One region of the Streptosporangium sp. LJ11 genome, then DNA from elsewhere that is predicted to be linked to it. Evidence: riboswitches for the same ligand, from Rfam matches in the RefSeq annotation. Region 1 holds a riboswitch; the other holds the start of a gene.
The links. Region 1 has a riboswitch for glycine ahead of gcvP (aminomethyl-transferring glycine dehydrogenase). Riboswitches for the same ligand answer to the same signal wherever they lie in the genome.
Positions count from the first base shown of each region.

Region 2: it holds a riboswitch for glycine, as region 1 does, so the genes downstream of both, gcvT (glycine cleavage system aminomethyltransferase GcvT) here and gcvP (aminomethyl-transferring glycine dehydrogenase) in region 1, are expected to answer to the same signal.

Region 1 covers NZ_JBPXMB010000026.1:118,994-128,800, reverse strand. The annotation lists gene ftsR (transcriptional regulator FtsR) at 1-433, shown strand, start outside; gene ACTOQ3_RS33205 (bifunctional nuclease family protein) at 513-983, shown strand; gene ACTOQ3_RS33200 (MerR family transcriptional regulator) at 1,128-1,748, shown strand; glycine riboswitch at 1,764-1,856, shown strand; gene gcvP (aminomethyl-transferring glycine dehydrogenase) at 2,039-4,894, shown strand; gene ACTOQ3_RS33190 (hypothetical protein) at 5,021-5,803, shown strand; gene ACTOQ3_RS33185 (hypothetical protein) at 5,981-6,331, opposite strand; gene ACTOQ3_RS33180 (alpha/beta hydrolase family protein) at 6,465-7,097, shown strand; gene ACTOQ3_RS33175 (DUF5999 family protein) at 7,104-7,295, opposite strand; gene ACTOQ3_RS33170 (TetR/AcrR family transcriptional regulator C-terminal domain-containing protein) at 7,721-8,308, opposite strand; gene ACTOQ3_RS33165 (hypothetical protein) at 8,525-8,926, shown strand; gene ACTOQ3_RS33160 (MbtH family protein) at 9,495-9,704, shown strand.
Region 2 covers NZ_JBPXMB010000023.1:140,221-150,027, forward strand. The annotation lists gene ACTOQ3_RS30815 (glutamine synthetase family protein) at 1-151, shown strand, start outside; gene ACTOQ3_RS30820 (aldehyde dehydrogenase family protein) at 154-1,500, shown strand; gene ACTOQ3_RS30825 (3-oxoacyl-ACP reductase) at 1,506-2,270, shown strand; gene ACTOQ3_RS30830 (LacI family DNA-binding transcriptional regulator) at 2,382-3,401, opposite strand; gene ACTOQ3_RS30835 (gamma-glutamyl-gamma-aminobutyrate hydrolase family protein) at 3,755-4,450, shown strand; glycine riboswitch at 4,524-4,622, shown strand; glycine riboswitch at 4,623-4,717, shown strand; gene gcvT (glycine cleavage system aminomethyltransferase GcvT) at 4,751-5,842, shown strand; gene gcvH (glycine cleavage system protein GcvH) at 5,839-6,231, shown strand; gene ACTOQ3_RS30850 (L-serine ammonia-lyase) at 6,305-7,681, shown strand; gene ACTOQ3_RS30855 (hypothetical protein) at 7,775-9,807, shown strand, end outside.

The DNA of each region.
Region 1 (9,807 bases):
GGCGGCCGACCGCGAGGAGCGCCCGGCCGCCAGGCCGCGCGCGGTCCCCGACGACGCGCCCTCCGAGATCCGGCTCACCCGCGAGGAGCTGCTCGCCGCCGCCGAGCTCGACGAGGAGACCCTCGCCGAGCTGGAGGACTACGGCCTGCTGGCCGCCGTGGCCCGCTACTACGACGCCGAGGCGCTGGCCGTGGCCCGCAGCGTCGGAGCCCTGGCCGCCTTCGGCCTGCGGGCCCGCCACCTGCGGGCCGTCAAGGCCGCCGCGGAGCGCGAGGCCGGCCTGGTGGAGCAGGCCGTCGCCCCGCTCCTGCGCCGCCGCAGGCCCGGGGCCATCGACCAGGCCGACGAGACGGCCAGGGAGATCTCCGGCCTGCTGCTGGAATTGCACGCCTCTCTGCTGCGTTCCGGCGTTCGTGGGGCCCTGGGTCGGTGAGAACCTGACCAGGCACTCGTACCCCCACGAGTGTTACGTTGAACAAACCGGTCGGAATCCAGCGAAGACGGAGCAGCCCGTGTTGCAGATGGAGGTCGTGGGCGTTCGAGTTGAGATGCCCTCCAACCAGCCGATCGTCTTGCTGAAAGAGACGCATGGGGAGCGTTACCTACCTATATGGATCGGCATGACGGAGGCCACGGCGATCGCCATGGCCCAGGCCGAGGAACCACCACCCCGGCCGCTCACGCATGACCTGTTCCGTGACGTGCTCGAAGGGCTCGGCGTCCGGCTGAGCACGGTCAACATCGTCGCCCTGCGCGACGGCATCTTCTTCGCGGATCTCGTGTTCTCCAACGGGGTCGAGGTGAGCGCGCGTCCTTCGGACTCGATCGCCTTGGCACTTCGCACCGGCGCACGTATCTTCGCGAGTGAGGACGTGGTCCGGGAGGCAGGGGTGATCATCCCGGACGACCAGGAAGACGAGGTGGAGAAGTTCAGGGAGTTCCTTGACACGATCACGCCCGAGGACTTCGGCCGCGCGGGGTAGGAATTTCGGTGCATTTACGCTTCACGACGCGCCGAGTGGGGTCGTTGACTGGACTTGGCCCCAGTCCTACGGTGCAAGTGAAACCCGCGGTCGTGCGTAAACCCCCAGATCAGGCCGTGGGATGAGAGAAAGCCGGAGGTCCGCGTGGCGGTCAGCAGCGGCGAGGGTAGAAACGCCGATCAGGATGACCCGGAACGGCGCCAGTCGGCACGTCAGCGCGCGGGTGAAGAGGGTCTGCTGTTCGACGGGCAACCGGTGAAGGTGCCCGCCGATATCGGCTACCGGGGCCCCACGGCCTGTTCCGCGGCCGGCATCACCTACCGGCAACTCGACTACTGGGCGCGCACCGGCCTGGTCGAGCCCACCGTGCGGGCCGCCCACGGCTCCGGCTCCCAGCGGCTGTACGGCTTTCGCGACATCCTGGTCCTCAAGGTCGTCAAGCGGCTCCTCGACACCGGTGTCTCCCTCCAGCAGATTCGCATCGCCGTGCAGCACCTGCGCGACAGGGGCGTCAACGACCTGGCCGGGATCACCCTGATGAGCGACGGGGTGAGCGTCTACGAGTGCACCTCGCCCGACGAGGTCATCGACCTCCTCCAGGGTGGCCAGGGAGTCTTCGGCATAGCACTGGGACGGGTGTGGCAGGAGGTGGAGGGCTCCCTCGCGGATCTGCCCGGCGAACGCGCGGAGTCGAGCGAGGGCCCTTTAGGAGATCATCAGGCCGATGAGCTGGCCCGTCGTCGCAGAGCACGACGAACCGGGTAAACTCGGACCTGCCACTGACCCTGTGCGGGAGAGACCCCGACCAGGATCGGGGCGCCGAAGGAGCAACCTCCCCGGAATCTCTCAGGCACCCGGTACCGCACGGACGAGGCAACTCTGGAAAGCAGTCGCGCTCGCCAGGCGCGACTCACCGACGGTGCAAGCCTCCCGACAACGGGCAGGTGAAGCTCTCAGGTCACGACCCCGCACGACGGTCGTGATGACAGAGGGGGAGACCAGGCATACGCCCGCGCCCAGCGCCGGTCTCCACCCCGTCCCGGGAGGCTTCACCAATGACCGACCTGTCATCGCTCAGCGAACTCGGCTCTCCTCCGTTCGCGACCCGTCACATAGGGCCGGACGACGCCGGCCAGACCCGCATGCTGGAGGCGGTCGGATTCGCCTCCGTCGCCGACCTGGTCGCGGTGGCCGTGCCCGAGGCGATCCGTTCCTCGGAGCGGCTGAGCCTGCCCCCGGCGGCCGGGGAGTCCGAGGCTCTCGCCGAGCTGCGGGTCCTCGCCGGGCGCAACACCGTGCTCACCTCGATGATCGGCCTGGGGTACCACGACACGATCACCCCGGGCGTCATCCGCCGCAACCTCCTGGAGAACCCGGGCTGGTACACCGCGTACACGCCCTACCAGCCGGAGATCTCCCAGGGCCGCCTGGAAGCCCTGATCAACTTCCAGACCGTCGTCTCCGACCTGACCGCCCTCGACGTCGCCGGGGCCTCCCTGCTGGACGAGGCCACCGCCGCCGCCGAGGCGATGACCCTGGCCCGCCGTGCGGGCCGCAGCCCCTCGAAGGTGTTCGTGGTGGACGCCGACGCGCTGCCGCAGACCAAGGCGGTGCTGCGCACCCGCGCCGAGCCGCTCGGCATCGAGCTGGTCGAGAGCGACTTCACCGCCGAACTCCCCGAGTGCTTCGGGGTGCTCGTGCAGTATCCCGGCGCCAGCGGCAGGATCCGCGACTTCCGCGCCATCGCCGACGCCGCCCACGCCCGCGGCGCCCAGGTGGTCGCCGCCGCCGACCTGCTGGCCCTCACCCTCCTGGCCGCGCCCGGCGAGCTCGGCGCCGACATCGCGGTCGGCTCCTCGCAGCGCTTCGGCGTCCCCCTCGGCTTCGGCGGCCCGCACGCCGCCTACATGGCGGTCCGTGACGGCCTGCAGCGCCAGCTGCCGGGCCGCCTGGTGGGCGTCTCCCAGGACGCCGACCAGCGCCCCGCGTACCGGCTCGCGCTCCAGACCCGCGAGCAGCACATCCGCCGCGAGAAGGCCACCAGCAACATCTGCACCGCGCAGGTGCTGCTCGCCGTGATCGCCGGCATGTACGCCGTCTACCACGGCCCCGAGGGCCTGCGCAGGATCGGCCGTCGCACCCACCGGCACGCCGTCGTGCTCGCCGAGGGCCTGCGCCAGGGCGGCGTCGAGGTCGTGCACGACACCTTCTTCGACACCGTGCTCGCCAGGGTGCCCGGCCGCGCCGAGGCGGTCGTCGCCGCGGCCCGCGACAACGGGGTGAACCTGCGCCTGGTCGACGCCGACCACGTGGGCGTCACCTGCGACGAGAGGACCGAGCTCCTCCACCTGGAGCAGGTCCTGGCCGCCTTCGGGATCAGCGGCGCCGTGCTGGCCGACCTCGACGCCGCCGCGCACGACGCGCTGCCCGCCGCGCTGGCCCGGGTCAGCGACTACCTGACCCACCCGGTCTTCCACAGCCACCGCTCCGAGACGGCCATGCTGCGCTACCTGCGCAGGCTCCAGGACAAGGACATCGCGCTCGACCGGTCGATGATCCCGCTGGGCTCCTGCACCATGAAGCTCAACGCGACCACCGAGATGGAGCCGATCACCTGGCCGGAGTTCGCCGGGCTGCACCCCTACGCGCCCGAGGACCAGGCCGCGGGTTACGTCGAGCTGATCGGGCAGCTGGAGCGCTGGCTGGCCGAGGTCACCGGCTACGACGCCGTGTCGCTCCAGCCGAACGCCGGCTCCCAGGGCGAGTTCGCCGGGCTCCTGGCGATCCGCGCCTACCACACCGCCCGCGGCGAGTCCGGCCGCGACGTCTGCCTGATCCCCTCCTCCGCGCACGGCACCAACGCCGCGAGCGCGGTGATGGCGGGCATGCGCGTGGCCGTGGTCGCCTGTGACGACCAGGGCAACGTGGACGTCGACGACCTCGTCGCGAAGATCGACAAGCACCGCGAGCAGCTTGCCGCGATCATGGTGACCTACCCGTCCACGCACGGCGTGTACGAGGAGACGATCGTCCGGATCTGCGAGCTGGTGCACGAGGCCGGCGGGCAGGTCTACGTCGACGGCGCCAACCTCAACGCGCTGGTCGGTCTGGCCAGGCCGGGGGAGTTCGGGGCGGACGTCTCCCACCTGAACCTGCACAAGACCTTCTGCATCCCGCACGGCGGCGGCGGTCCCGGCGTCGGCCCGGTCGCGGTCCGCGCCCACCTGGCCGACTACCTGCCCGGCCACCCGCTGCGCGAGGGCACCGCCGTGGGTCCCGTCTCGGCGGCCCCGTACGGCTCCGCGGGCATCCTGCCCATCTCCTGGGCCTACATCCGGATGATGGGCGCCGACGGGCTGAAGGCGGCCACCGAGCAGGCCATCCTGTCGGCCAACTACCTGGCCCGCAGGCTCAGCCCCCACTACCCGGTCCTCTACACCGGCCGCGGCGGCCTCGTCGCCCACGAGTGCATCGTGGACCTGCGCCAGATCACCAAGGAGACCGGGGTGACGGTCGACGACGTGGCCAAGCGCCTCATCGACTACGGCTTCCACGCCCCGACCATGTCCTTCCCGGTGGCCGGCACGCTGATGATCGAGCCGACCGAGAGCGAGGACCTGGCCGAGCTCGACCGGTTCTGCGAGGCGATGATCGCGATCCGCGAGGAGATCGCGAAGGTCGCCTCCGGGGCGTACGACAGGACCGACAACCCGCTGCGCAACGCCCCGCACACGGCCGACAGCCTCGTCGCCGACGAGTGGGGCCACCCCTACAGCCGCACCGAGGCGGCCTACCCGCTGCCGTCGGTGCGCGAGGGCAAGTACTGGTCGCCGGTCCGCCGCATCGACCAGGCCTACGGCGACCGCAACCTGGTCTGCTCCTGCCCTCCCCTGGAGGCGTACGAGGACTGATCACCGCAGGGCCCCGCCGGGACCGGAAAGCCCGTGCGACCCGCGATATTCGCGGGGAATGCGACAGGACGGAGGGCGCCCCGAGTCGTTAGGCTCGGGGCGTCTCCGTATCCGGAAGGATCCTGCATGCCTGAGGTGGACACCCGTCCCTTGGACACCGCGCGAAGACTGGCCGAGGCGGGCGACCTCGACGGCGCCGCCGCGATCTTCGCCGAGCTGGTCGCCGATCCCGACGAGCCCGACCGGGCCCAGGCGGCGGTGGGTCTCGCGGTGGTGCTGGAGGAGAGCGGGGACGTGGCGGGTTCCCGCGCGGCCGCGCGCACCGCGCTGGCGACCGGGCATCCGGAGTTCGCCGCCCAGGCCGCCTGCCTGCTCGCGGGGAGCTTCGAGCGGGAGGACCTGGCCGACCAGGCCCGCGCCGCCTGGCAGGCCGCGCTGGGCGTCGGCCATCCCGCCTACGTCCCGCTGGCGCACATGGCCCTCGCCAGGCTCGCCACGGGCGAGGAGGAGGCCGAGCGGTCGCTGCGTGACGCGCTGGCCACCGCCGACCCGGAAATCGCTCCTCGTGCCGCCCAGCGGCTGGCGGAGGCACTCCTGGAGGAGGGCGAGCCGGGGGAGGCCGCCCAGGTGCTCCTGGAGGCGCTCGCGGTGCCCGACGCGGCAGAGGTGCCGAGGCTGCGGGTGATGCTCGGCATCGCTCACCTGGAGCTGGCGTGCGCGGAGTTCTCCGCCGCGATCGAGGAGGGCGGCGACGTCGAGACCGGTGCGCTGGCCATCGAGCTCCTGGCCCGCACGCTCCCGCTCAGGGGCCGCGACGAGGACGCCGAGCGCGTGTGGCGCTACGGCCTGGACAGCGCCGACGAGGATCTCGCCGGTGAGGTCCGCCTCCGCCTCGACCGGGACCTCTGACCCCGGGGCGCGCGGCGCGCCTCCCGGGCGAGGGCGCGATGCTCGTCGTGCCCGTGGGAGACCTCGCACGGGCACCGGCCTTTCCGGCGGCCTGGCCTCGCGGATTCCGGTCCGCCCGAAGCGGGGGACCGGGGCGGGGAACCGGAGAGGAGAGACCGGGTGGGACTCCGGCGGGTGTCAGTCGCGCTCCCGCCAGCGGCTCAGGGCGTGAGCGAAGTTGATCGCCACGATTCCGCCCCAGGCCAGCAGCAGCCCGGCGGTGCCGGAGGTCTGCGCCGCGATGGCGGTCAGCGGGATCCCGATGCCCATCGAACCGAGGGCGATCGGGATCGAGCTGTTCGAGTTCTTGCGCGACTTGGCCTTCGGCGCCCCGGAGGCGTGCATCTCGGCGCGCACCCGGTGGGCGATGGTCGCGTCCAGGCGTGACACGAACGACTCGATGAGGGCGGCCTCGTACTCGGGGCCGAGGTCGCGCCGGGCCTCGACGGTGGCACGCATGTCCTGGCGGATATCTTGATAGTCCTGCACGCTTCGATTGTTCCCTCACGCCGGCCGCCGGGCATCAGTCAATAGGAGGAGATCCGTGTCCACCTCCGAGTCCACCCCTCCCGACGGCGCGTCCACGCCGGGATCGGGGTTCCCGGCGCGCGCGGTCCCGCCCGTGGAGATCGCGACCCCGCACGGCCCGGCGCTGGTGGAGATCGACGAGGTGGCCGCCCCGCGTTTCCTGCTGGTGCTCACCCACGGCTCGGCCGGGGGAGTGGACGCCCCCGACCTGCTGGCCGTGCGGGACGCCGCGACGGCGATCGGCGGGACGGTCGCGCGGGTGCTCCAGCCGTTCCGGATGCGCGGAGCCCGCGCGCCGGGGTCGGCGGTCAAGCAGGACGAGGCGTGGGAGACGCTGGTGGCCGGGCTGCGCGGGCGCTATCCGGGGCTGCCGCTGGCGCAGGGCGGGCGGAGCAACGGGGCCAGGGTCGCGTGCCGTACGGCCGGGAGGGTCGGGGCCCGCGCGGTCGTCGCGCTGGCGTTCCCGCTGCACCCGCCGGGGAAGCCGGAGCGGTCACGTGCCGGGGAGCTGCGCGCGGCGGGTGTGGACGTGCTGGTGGTGAACGGAGACCGTGACCCGTTCGGCGTGCCCGAGGCGGCGGACGTCGCGCGCCTGGTGGTGCTGCCGGGAGAGGGTCACGACCTCGGGAGGAATCCCGCCGGGGTGGGCGAGGTGGTCGCCGAGTGGCTCGACACGAGGATGCGGCCGGACTCGGTGGACCCGCTCAGCGTGACCGGTCGGGTGTGACGGGCCTCAGACCACGCCGGCCAGTGGCCGGTGCGGCTCGATGACGGCACCGTCCGGGAGGAGCTCGCCGGTGTCGTCGAACAGCACCACACCGTTGCAGAGCAGGCTCCAGCCCTGCTCGGGGTGGGCCGCCATGGTGCGGGCGGCTTCGCGGTCCAGCGCGTCGGCGGACGGACAGGACGGCTCGTGCGGGCACATCGGCGTGCCTCCGGATCTCTCGTGTCGGCTCGCCCGGGTCACACCGGGCACGGGTGGGCATCGGACATCCGGCGGCACCGTCACCGATGGGTCTCCGTTCCCACGTATGACGGGGACGAGCATCTGAATGTTGATATATGGCCATGCGGTCCCTAACAGAACGGGAGCCGCACATCAAGCAGATCAAGTGTGCGATCGATCGCACCTTGGCGACATAGCCCGTTAGGACTGTTTGAGAACTGGTAAGGGGTCAGTCCGTCAGGGCTTTATCAGGGGATGTGACCTATAACACAGCATGCCTCATATAAGGACATTCGACCAAGTGCGACACGCCGCCAGGCAGGTAAACGATCGGTTACAAGTTGCTGACGTGCGCCGACGCGGGTTTTCCCACCCCTGACCGTCCCTTACCGGGTCCGATGTGCTCACCGCGCGCCCAGGCCGGCCAGGAGCGCGTCCAGCCCGTGCTCGAAGTCGGCGTCCGCCCCCGGGCTGCCGCCTCCCCTGGACGGGGGACGCCAGGGCTCGTCCTCGTCGCCCGAGGGCTCGGCCCAGCCCGACTGCTGCACCTCCACCGCCACCGCGCCGAAGACGTAGGCCCGAAGGGCCCGTACCGCGCCCGCGGCGTCGGCCAGTCCCGCGTCGGCCAGCTGGTCGGTCTGCTCCCTGATGGCGATCGCCGCCCTGCCCCTCGGCGGCTTGGTCAGGGCCAGGGCCAGCACCCCGGGATGCTCCCTCAGCGCGGCCCGGCTCGCCCGGCACCAGGCCCTCGCGCTGTCCTGCCAGCTCCCGCCGGGCTCGGCGTGGACGGTGGTGACGTGCTCGGCCAGCGCGTCCATCAGGGCGTCCTTGCCGCGCGGCAGGTGGTGGTAGATGGCCATCGCCTCCACCTGGAGCGCGTCGCCCAGCCGCCGCATCGTCAGGCGCCGGAGGCCCTGGCCGTCGGCGATGTGGAGGGCGGCGTCGATGATGCGCTCCCTGGAGAGCGGGACGGGAGGTCGCTTGGCAGGCATGGGAGGCATCCTGCCACCCCTTACCTTACTGCGTAAAGGACGGCGCGCCGGGCGGGACGAAGGTTCTTCGGCGTCGCCGCACGGCGAGGCGGCCGGCGGCGCGAACCGCTTCGCGGGAGGGCCCGGTCCCTGAGTGTGTGGGGCGGGGGCGGACCGCGTAGGCTACGAGCGGTGATCTGCCGGAGGAGACCGGCGACCGGCGAGAGAGGGAAGAAGATGGCGTTTTTCCGACCGCGCGTGAGCCGGGAGGCGGAGGTTCGTCACCACGCTGACCAGGAGGTCGGGAAGAGCTTCCCCGAGCTTCTGGAGAAGGCGCGCGAGGCCGAGGCCGAGGTGCGCCGGGCGCAGGCCGCCGCGGCCCCCGTGCAGGAGCTGCGAGCCGCCGGGCTGGCCTTCGACAGGGCGCTCACCGAGGCCCTGCGCGCGGCCGAGGCCAACCAGCGCGCGACGTTCGGGATCAGGTCGTACGACGACCGGATCCGCCGCCGCAAGGGCAGGGCCACCCCGAAGGGCGCCGAGTGGACCGCCGAGGTCAACCGCCTGCGCACCCTTCGCGAGCAGAACCGGCTGACCGGCATTCCCAGGGTCCCGCGCCCGGTCGCCGCCTCGGCCCGCTGATCTCCGTTCCCGGCCCTCGTCCCCGGCCCTCGCCGGGGCTTTCGACCGCGGGTGCCCGGGCGCGGATCTGATCCGCCCACCGGTCTCCATCCGCGGACCCGGTTCGAACGGCCTCTCGCCGCCCGTCACGCGTTCCCGTGACGGGCGGTTTCGCCGTTCCGGAACGGGTCCGGGGGAGGTGACGGTGGTCCGGCCCTGATGACCGGTCGTCTGGGCCCGGCCTCCCGGTTTGGCGGATTTTAGGTTAGGCTTTCCTAATAAGGTGTTCCGCTTCGGTGGCCTCTCCGGCCACTCCCTCAACGCCGTGACCAGGCACTTCGCTGAGGTGCACGCAGTTATGTCATTTTCGTCTGCCTTTTCTCGCGCCCGGACGGCTCCTCGCGCCCGGACGGCTCCTCGCATCCGGCGGGGGACGACGGTCGCCGATCCCTGGGCGCGCCGGCGGGAAACTCCCGCGCCGGCCGCCCGCCCGCCCGCGCGGGCGGCCGGCGCCGGCCGGGCATCCCGGTGCCGGGCGAGTCCACACAGCCGGGTTCGCCACCCGGTACACCCATGCTGGAGGTATCCGATGACCAACCCCTTCGACGACGAGAGCGCGTCCTTCCTGGTGCTGGTGAACGCCGAGGGGCAGCACTCGCTGTGGCCCGCGTTCGCCGACGTCCCCCCGGGGTGGGAGATCGTCCACGGTGAGGATTCCCGCGCCGGCTGCCTGGCCTACGTCGAAGGCTCCTGGACCGACATGCGCCCCAGGAGCCTCGTCGCCGAGATGGGCGGCTGACCCCCTTCGAGACCTTCGAGGGCCGGTACGGGGACCGTCGCCCCGGTTCCCGCGCCGGGCCCCTCGGGGAGGGGCGCCTCGCGCTCCCGCCGGTCCCTCCGGG
Region 2 (9,807 bases), on a different contig from region 1:
GCTGGAGCTCTGGGAGGGCTCCGGGTTCGCGACGGCCGCCTTCGGCGAGGACGTCGTGGCGCACTACGCGAACAACGCCCGGGTCGAGCTGGCCGCCTTCGACGCGGCGGTGACCGACTGGGAGCTTTTCCGGGGATTCGAACGGATGTGAACATGAAGATCATCAACCCGGCGACGGAAGAGGTCGTCGCCGAGGTCGGGATGGCGGACGCCGCCGAGACCGACCGGGCCGTGGAGCGTGCCAGGCGGGCGTTCGCGACCTGGCGGAACGTCGGCCCGGGAGACCGGGCCCGGCTGCTGCGCCGTTTCGCCTCGCTGGTGCGCGAGCACGCGGAGGAACTGGCCCTGCTGGAGGTCGCCAACTCCGGGCACACGATCGGCAACGCCCGCTGGGAGGCGGGCAACGTCGCCGACGTGCTCGACTTCTACGCGGGGGCGCCCGAGCGCAACCACGGCCTGCAGATCCCGGTGCCCGGCGGGCTGGACGTCACCTTCAGGGAGCCGCTGGGCGTCGTCGGCGTGATCGTGCCGTGGAACTTCCCGATGGTCATCATGACCTGGGGGCTGGCCCCGGCGCTGGCCGCGGGCAACACGGTGATCGTCAAGCCCGCCGAGTGGACGCCGCTCACCGCGCTGCGGGTGGCCGAGCTGGCCCTGGCCGCCGGCCTGCCCGAAGGGGTGTTCCAGGTCCTGCCCGGGTCCGGGGAGGTGGCGGGCGCCCGGCTGGTCGAGCACCCCGGCGTGGCGAAGATCGTGTTCACCGGCTCGACCGAGGTGGGCAAGGAGATCGCCGCCACCTGCGCCGGGCAGGTCAAGCGCCTCACCCTGGAGCTGGGCGGCAAGAGCGCCAACGTGGTCTTCGCCGACGCCGACCTGGAGAGGGCGGCGGCGACCGCGCCGTACGCGGTGTTCGACAACGCGGGCCAGGACTGCTGCGCGCGCTCCCGGATCCTGGTCGAGCGCTCGGTCCACGACGAGTTCCTGGCCCGGTTCGGGGAGGCGGTGCTGAACGTCAGGGTCGGCGACCCCCGCGACGAGGCCACCGAGATGGGCCCGCTGATCAGCGCCGAGCACCGGGACCGGGTGGCCTCCTTCGTCACCGAACCGCCCCACCTTCAGGGCGCGTGCCCGCCGGGGCCGGGGTTCTGGTTCCCCGCGACGGTCCTGACGCCCCGGTCGGCGGACGACCGGGCGTTCACCGAGGAGATCTTCGGGCCGGTGGTGTCGGTGGTGCCGTTCGACGACGAGGCGGACGCCGTGCGGATCGCCAACGACACCCCGTACGGCCTGAGCGGGTCCATCTGGACCCGCGACGTCGGCCGGGCGCTGCGGGTGGCCAGGGCGGTCGAGGCGGGCAACCTCAGCGTCAACTCCCATTCGAGCGTCCGCTACTGGACCCCGTTCGGCGGTTTCAAGCAGTCGGGCCTCGGCCGCGAGCTGGGCCCCGACGCCCTGTCAGCGTTCACCGAGATCAAGAACGTCTTCATTTCCGAGGAGTAGTAGCGATGCTGCGTTTGCAGGACCGGGTCGCCGTCATCACCGGCGCCGGAAGCGGGATCGGCCTGGCCACCGCGCGTCGGTTCGCCGAGGAGGGCGCCCGCGTCGTGTGCGTGGACCTGGACGAGACGACCGGTCCGGCGGCCGCCGACGAGGTCGGCGGGCTGTTCGTGCGGGCCGACGTGACCAGCGAGGACGACGTCGCCCGCGCGTTCCGGACCGCGTTCGACACCTACGGCAGCGTGGACGTCGCGTTCAACAACGCGGGCATCTCGCCGCCGGACGACGACTCGATCCTGGAGACCGGCATCGACGCCTGGCGCCGGGTCCAGGAGGTCAACCTCACCTCGGTCTACCTGTGCTGCAAGCACGTCATCCCGTACATGCGGCGGCAGGGCAAGGGGTCGATCATCAACACCGCGTCGTTCGTGGCCGTGATGGGGTCGGCGACCAGCCAGATCTCCTACACCGCGTCCAAGGGCGGGGTGCTGGCCATGTCGCGCGAGCTGGGCGTGCAGTTCGCCCGCGAGGGCATCCGGGTGAACGCCCTGTGCCCGGGGCCGGTGAACACGCCGCTGCTGCAGGAGCTGTTCGCCAAGGACCCCGAGCGGGCGCAGCGCCGCCTGGTGCACATCCCGGTGGGCCGGTTCGCCGAGGCGTCCGAGATCGCCGCCGCGGTGGCGTTCCTCGCCTCGGACGACGCCAGCTTCATCACCGGCTCGGAGTTCCTGGTGGACGGCGGCATCTCCGGCGCGTACGTCACCCCGTTCTGACGCCCGTCACCGGCGTCCCCGGCACGTCCACGCCGTACGCCACCCCGTTCCGACGCCCGTCACCGGAATCCCGGCACGCCCGTGCCGTCCGCCACCCCGTGACGGCGTCGGTCACCGGCGTCCCGGCACGCCCGTGCTGCCCCGCGGCGTGAGCCGGGCCGTCTCGGTCCGGACTCCGGTGACGTGCTCACCGGCGATCAACGCCAGCAGGCTCCGCGCGGCCTGCGCCCCGGAGTGGGGGATGTCCCGGCCGAGAGCGGTCAGGGCCGGTCGCACCACCTGGGAGAGGGGCGAGTCGTCCCAGGCCACGAGGGACAGGTCCGCGGGCACCTCCAGCCGCATCTCCTGCGCGACCGAAAGCCCGGCGACGGCCATGATGTCGTTGTCGTAGACGATCGCCGTCGGCCGGTTCGCGCCGCTGACCAGCCGCCGCGTGGCCCGCGCGCCCTCCTCGCCGGTGTAGTCCGTGTGCACGATGGAGTGACCGGCCAGGCCGAGCTCGTCGCACGCGGCGGTGAAGGCCTGATCGCGCAGGACGGTGTGCACCAGCGCGGGCAGCCCGGCGACCCTGGCGATCCGGCGGTGGCCGAGTGCGGCGAGATACTCCACCGTCTCCCGCATGGCCGCGCCGTCGTCGGACCAGACGGCGGCGAGCGAGCCCGTCTCCGACGGATGGCCGATCACCACGGCCGGCAGGTCCAGCTCCTCGATCTCGGGGATGCGCGGGTCGTCGAAGTGCAGGTCGACCAGGATGACGCCGTCGACGCGGCCCTCTCCCCACCACCTGCGGTGAACCTCCGCCTCCTGCGCGTGGCCGGTCACCACCTGCAGGAGCAGGGCGTAGGAGCGGGCCGACAGCTCGCCCTCGATGCCGCTGATCAGCTCCATGAAGAACGGCTCCATCCCCAGGAACCGCGCCGGGCGGCACACGGTCAGGCCGACGGCGCGGGCCCGTGCCCCGTTCAGCGCGCGCGCCGCGCTGTTGGGCTGCCAGCCGATCTCCCTGGCGATGGCCTTGATGGTGTTCCTTCTCGCCTCCGACACGCCCGGCCGGTCGTTCAGCGCGTAGGAGACCGCGACCTTGGACACCCCCGCGCGACGAGCGATGTCGGCGATCGTCGGTCGCTTCACGAGACCCCCACCTGAACCGGTTATTCGACGCTTTTCCGCTGCGCACCCTACTACGCTCGTCTCACCCTCCGACGCTCTCCACGGCGGCCGGTGACCCGCGGTGATCGCCGGACCACGGCGGAACGCCCATGCCCGCGGCGACACCGGCGGCGGCGGCTTCGCCACCTCCCCGGCGGCGGATCCGCTTAACCACTTAACCCCCGCCACCCGCCGCGGCTCCGCCCGCACCCCGGCGGCGCCCCGCCCGTACCCCGGCGGCACCGGGGCTCGTCGGGGCCGGTAACGTGCGGGAGGGCGCCGGGATGGGCACACGGTGCCGGGACCTCGGTGCAAGCACGGCGAAACAGGAGACCATGTCCCGTCCCGTCATCGGCATCACCTGCTACGTCGAACCCGCGCGGTTCACCGTCTGGGAGACGACCACCGCGCTCCTGCCGTACGACTACGTCGACCACGTGGCCCGCGCGGGCGGGCAGCCGGTGATCCTGCCCCCGGCGGGCGACCCCGCGACGCTGGCGGGACGCCTGGACGGGCTGATCCTGGCCGGCGGCGGGGACGTCGGCCCGGAGCGGTACGGACAGGAGCCGCACGAGCGGACCGGCTACGTACGGCCGTTCCGCGACGACGCGGAGCTGGGGCTGGTCCGGGCGGCGCTGGAGCGGGGCCTGCCCTTCCTGGGCGTCTGCCGGGGCATGCAGGTCCTGAACGTCTCGCTGGGCGGCACCCTGCACCAGCACCTGCCCGACGTGGTCGGTCACCCGGGGCACGCCCCGGCTCCCGGCCGCTACGGCAGGATGCCGGTGTGGCTCGCCCCCGGCAGCCGGACCTCGAAGATCTTCGGGGCCGAGACCGTGGACGTGGCCCACTACCACCACCAGGCCCTCGACCGGCCGGCCGCGGGCCTCACCGTGACCGCCCACGCCGAGGACGGCACGATCGAGGCCGTGGAAGTGGACGACCACCCCTTCGCCGTCGCCGTCCAGTGGCACCCCGAGACCGACGACGAGTCGGCCCTGTTCGAGGCGCTGGTACGCCACGCCATCCCCTGACCGGCGCGGATCGGGGCGGCGAGGGGATTTCGCTCGGCCGGTTCGGGCGGTTAGGCTGGCCGCTGACACCGATGAACCCCGTGCGGGAGAGCGTCCTGACACCCAGGCCAGGACCCCTGAAGGAGCAAGCCCTCCCCGCGAACCTCTCAAGGCAAAGGACCGTGCGGGTAGGTGCCCTCTGGAAAGCAGGTCCCACGGCCTCGCCGAAGGTGAAAGTCCGGTAAAACCCGGATGAAACTCTCAGGCACCGACGACAGAGGGGGAGGATGCTCTCATCTGTCCCTTGTCTGAGGTGCGCACATGTCCCGACCTACGCCGCTGCGCGGCGTGCACGAGTCCCTCGGCGCGACGCTGACCGACTTCGCGGGCTGGCTGATGCCGCTCCGCTACGGCAGCGAGTCGGCCGAGCACAACGCGGTCCGCCAGGCGGCCGGCCTGTTCGACCTCTCCCACATGGGCGAGATCTTCGTGACCGGGCCGCAGGCCGCGGAAGCCCTCGATTACGCGCTGGTCGGCCACCTGTCCGCGCTGGAGCCCGGCCGCGCCCGCTACACGATGATCGTCGACGCCGAGGGCGGCGTGCTGGACGACCTGATCGTCTACCGGCTCGCCCCCGCCGAGTTCATGGTCGTCGCCAACGCCTCCAACTACCCGCGGGTGGCCGCCGAGCTGACCGACCGCGCCAAGGGCTTCGACGCCGCGGTGGACGACCGCTCAGAGCGGTACGCGCTGGTCGCGGTCCAGGGCCCGCGCTCCGCGGAGATCCTGGGCGCGCTCACCGACGCCGACCTCGACGGGCTCAAGTACTACGCCGGCCTGCCCGCCGTCGTCGCGGGCCGCGAGGCCCTCGTCGCCCGTACGGGCTACACCGGCGAGGACGGCTTCGAGCTGTTCGTCGCGGCCGAGGACGCGGAGCCGGTCTGGGCCGCGCTCACCGAGGCGGGCGCGCCGCACGGCCTGATCCCCGCGGGCCTGTCCGCCCGCGACACCCTCCGCCTGGAGGCCGGGATGCCGCTCTACGGCAACGAGCTGTCGGCCGGGCTGACCCCGTTCGACGCCGGGCTGGGCCGTGTGGTGAGGTTTGACAAGCCGGGCGACTTCGTCGGCCGGGCCGCCCTCGAATCACGCAAGGACGTCCCGCCGTCCCGCCGCCTGGTCGGTCTGATCGCGACCGGCCGCAGGGTGCCCCGGCACGGGTACCCGGTGGTGGTCGTCGGCGACGGCACGGTCGTCGGCGAGGTCACCAGCGGGGCGCCCTCCCAGTCACTGGGCAGGCCCATCGCCATGGCCTACGTGGACAACGGCCTGTCGTCAGGACTGGCCGTGGACATCAGGGGCGGCCACGAGCCGGTCGAGGTCGTCGCACTGCCTTTCTACAGGAGGAAAAAATGAGCAGCATTCCCGAGGAACTGCACTACACCAAGGAACACGAGTGGATCTCCGGCATCGATGACGGCCTGACCCTCACCGTCGGCATCACCGCCTACGCCGCCCAGGCGCTGGGCGACGTGGTCTTCGTGCAGATCCTCCCCGAGGTCGGTTCGACGATCACCGCCGGCGACGCGGTCGGCGAGGTCGAGTCGACCAAGTCGGTGAGCGACATCTTCGCACCGGTCTCCGGCGAGGTCGTCGAGGTCAACCAGGCCGTCGTGGACGACCCCTCGCTGGTCAACAGTGACTCCTACGGCGACGGCTGGCTGTTCCGCGTACGCCTCGAGGGCTCCGCCGACGACCTGCTGTCGCCGGAGGAGTACGCCGCGCTCACCTCGGGTGAGTCCTAAGCCTCTCCCCCCTCGCGTCACGGCCACGCGCGTCCGGAGGGCGCGCGTGGCCGTCCACGCTGGAAGGATTCAGATGACGATCAGCGTCTTCGATCTCTTCAAGATCGGAATCGGCCCGTCCAGCTCGCACACCGGCGGCCCGATGGCCGCCGCCCACAAGTTCGCCCGCGGCCTCCACCAGGACGGGCTGCTGGAGAAGACCGCCCGGGTGAGCGCCGTCCTGTACGGCTCGCTGGGCCTGACCGGCAAGGGCCACGGCAGCGACAAGGCCGTGCTGCTCGGCCTGTCCGGCGAGAAGCCCGAGCTGGTCGACGTCGACACGGTCGACGAGCGGCTCGCCGCCATGCGCGAGTCCGGCACCCTCTGCCTGTACGGCTCCCGCGAGATCCCCTTCGTCATCGGCGAGGACCTCGTCTTCGAACGCAAGATCTCGCTCCCCGGCCACCCCAACGGCATGCGCTTCACCGCGCTGTCCGAGTCCGGCGAGACGATCCGCGAGAAGGTCTACTACTCGGTGGGCGGCGGCTTCGTCGTCGACGAGAACGCCACCGGTGCCGACCGGATCAAACCCGACGACACCGTCCTGCCGTACCCCTTCACCACGGCAGCGGAGCTGCTCGCCCAGTGCGCGGAGACCGGGCTGTCGATCTCCGGGCTGATGCTGGAGAACGAGCGGGCGTTCGGCCGCACCGAGGCCGAGATCCGCGCCCAGCTGCTCGTGCTGTGGCAGGTCATGAGCGAGTGCGTGCGGCGCGGCATCGGCAAGGAGGGCGTGCTGCCCGGCGGCCTGAAGGTCCGCCGCCGCGCCCACCAGCTCCACCGGCAGCTGCGGAGCGAGTCGCCGGAGAAGGACTCGCTGCAGACGATGGACTGGGTCTCGCTGTTCGCCCTCGCGGTCAACGAGGAGAACGCCGCCGGAGGCCGCATCGTCACCGCGCCCACCAACGGCGCCGCGGGCATCATCCCGGCCGTGCTCACCTACTACGACCGCTTCACGAAGGACTCCGACGACGAGGGCGTGATCCGCTTCCTGCTGACCGCGGGGGCGATCGGCGTGCTGTTCAAGGAGAACGCCTCCATCTCCGGCGCCGAGGTCGGCTGCCAGGGCGAGGTCGGCTCGGCCTGCTCGATGGCCGCCGCCGGGCTCACCGAGGTGATGGGCGGCACCCCGGAGCAGGTCGAGAACGCCGCCGAGATCGGCATCGAGCACAACCTGGGGCTGACCTGCGACCCGATCGGCGGCCTGGTGCAGATCCCGTGCATCGAGCGCAACGCGGTCGCCTCGATCAAGGCCATCGCCGCCGCCAGGATCGCGATGCGCGGCGACGGCCGCCACTTCGTCTCGCTGGACAAGGCGATCAAGACGATGCGCGACACCGGCCGCGACATGCTCGACAAGTACAAGGAGACCAGCCGGGGAGGGCTCGCGGTCAACGTCATCGAGTGCTGACCTCAATCCCTATCAAATTTCGCATCACGTGCAAGACCCCCCGAGCCCACGCCTATGCTGGGTGGCCATGTGCGCGGGACTCGGGAGGTCGCGGTGGTAACGGGAACGCACCCGGCAAGCCGTTCCCGTCGCTCCCAGCGCCCCGCGAACCCCTCCCGCCCCCTGCGGGTGCTCCGCTTCCTCGGGTCGCACTGGCTCTTCATCACCGCCCTGCTGGCGGGCGGCGGCCTGCGGCTGCTCGCCATGCTCGGCTACCGGCCCGCCCTGTGGTTCTGGGCCGACTCCTTCGTCTACCTGAACGCGGGGCTCGACCCCCGCCCCCTGGAGTCCCGCCCGGCGGGCTACGCGCTGTTCCTGTGGATCCTCAAGCCGCTGTCGAGCATCCCCGCGGTGGTCGCGGTGCAGCACCTGCTCGGACTGGCCGTGGCCGTCTGCGTCTACCTGCTGCTGCGCAGGCTGGGCGGGTTGCCGGGGTGGGGCGCGACGCTCGCCACGCTGCCGGTGCTGCTGGACGCCTACCAGCTCCAGCTCGAACACCTCGTCATGGCGGACCTGCTCTTCCAGTTCCTGGCGGTGCTGGCGGTCACGCTGCTGCTGTGGCGGCGGCGCCCCGCGGTGTGGGTCGCGGCACTGGCCGGAGCGCTGCTGGCCGCGGCGACCGTCACCCGCACGATCGGGCTGCCGCTGATCGCCGTGGCACTGGCCTGCATGCTGATCCGCCGGGCCGGATGGCGGGCGGTCGTCGCCGCGACGCTGGCCGCCGCGATCGGCCTGGGCTCGTACGCGGCCTGGTTCAGAGCCGAGCACGGCAGCTACGGGCTGACCAGGGGGAACGCCTTCCTCTGGGCGCGGACGATGACCTTCGCCGACTGTTCCAGGATCCACCCGGCCGGTCCCGAGGCGGCCCTGTGCCCCGTCGAGCCGCTCGGGCGGCGCGCGGCCCCGCCGGTCTACATCTGGGACGGCGGGTCGCCGCTGAACAAGGTCAAGGGCAGCTGGGCGGAGCGCGACGCGCTCGCGGGCGCCTTCGCCACCCAGGCGATCATGGCCCAGCCGTTCGACTTCCTGCGGGCGGGCCTGGCGGACGCGGCCCACATCTTCGACTGGAACCGGCGCGTCTACCCGGCTCCCGGGCCGCAGAGCGCCTACGTCTTCCCCGACACCGTACGGCCCTTCTCCTCGGGGGCGGCCTCGCAGGGAAAGACCGCCGAGCAGCTGACCGTGGCCTACCAGGGCTCGTCGGGGGCGCCGGTGATGGTCGAGCCGTACGCGGGCTGGCTGCGCGGCTACCAGGAGTACGCCTTCGTGCGGGGCCCGTACCTCGCGGTGATCCTGCTGGTCGGCCTGGTCGGGGTGCTGATGCGGCTGCGGCGGTTCGGCGACGCGGTGCTGCTGCCCTGGGCGGCGGGGACCATGCTGCTGGTCCTGCCGCCCTTCATCGCGGCCTTCGACCACCGCTACGTCATCCCCGCCCTCCCGCTGGCCTGCCTCGCCGCCGGACTGGCCTTCGGGGTCAGGCACGAGGAGAACGAACCCGAGGCGGTGAACGGGAAACCGGACGAGGACCCGCCGTACGAGGGCCCCGGCGACGAGGACCCGTCGTACCGCACGACGGCCGAGCGGCCGGTGTACGCGAGCCCCGTCGGGGAGTCGGGGTACGGGCCGGGGTCGTACGACGAGCAGGCGCACCGGGATGGCGCGTACGGAAGCACCGCGTACGGGGGCACGACGGAGCCGCCGGTGTACGGCGCGACGGGCGAGCGATCCGCGTACGGCGTCACCGGCGAACGGCCGGCGTACGGCGTGACGGGCGAATGGCCGGTGTCCGGAGGGACGGGCGGGCGGCCGGGGTCCGGAGGAACGGCCGAGCGAGCGGCGTACGGCGCGACGGGCGAGCGGCCGGTGTCCGGAGGGTCAGCGGCGGCGGACGTGCAGGCGAACCACCACGCCGAGTTCTACCTCCCCGAGCGCTCGTCGGACCTTCCCCACCGCGTCCCTGTTCAGCCGGGCCACGAGTTTGCCGACATCGGTCGCGGGCGCGCAGCCCACCCCGATGCGCAGCCGCTCGTGCCGTATGTACCTGACGCGGACACGGGTGAGCCCTTCGACTTCTTTAAGAGCAACCC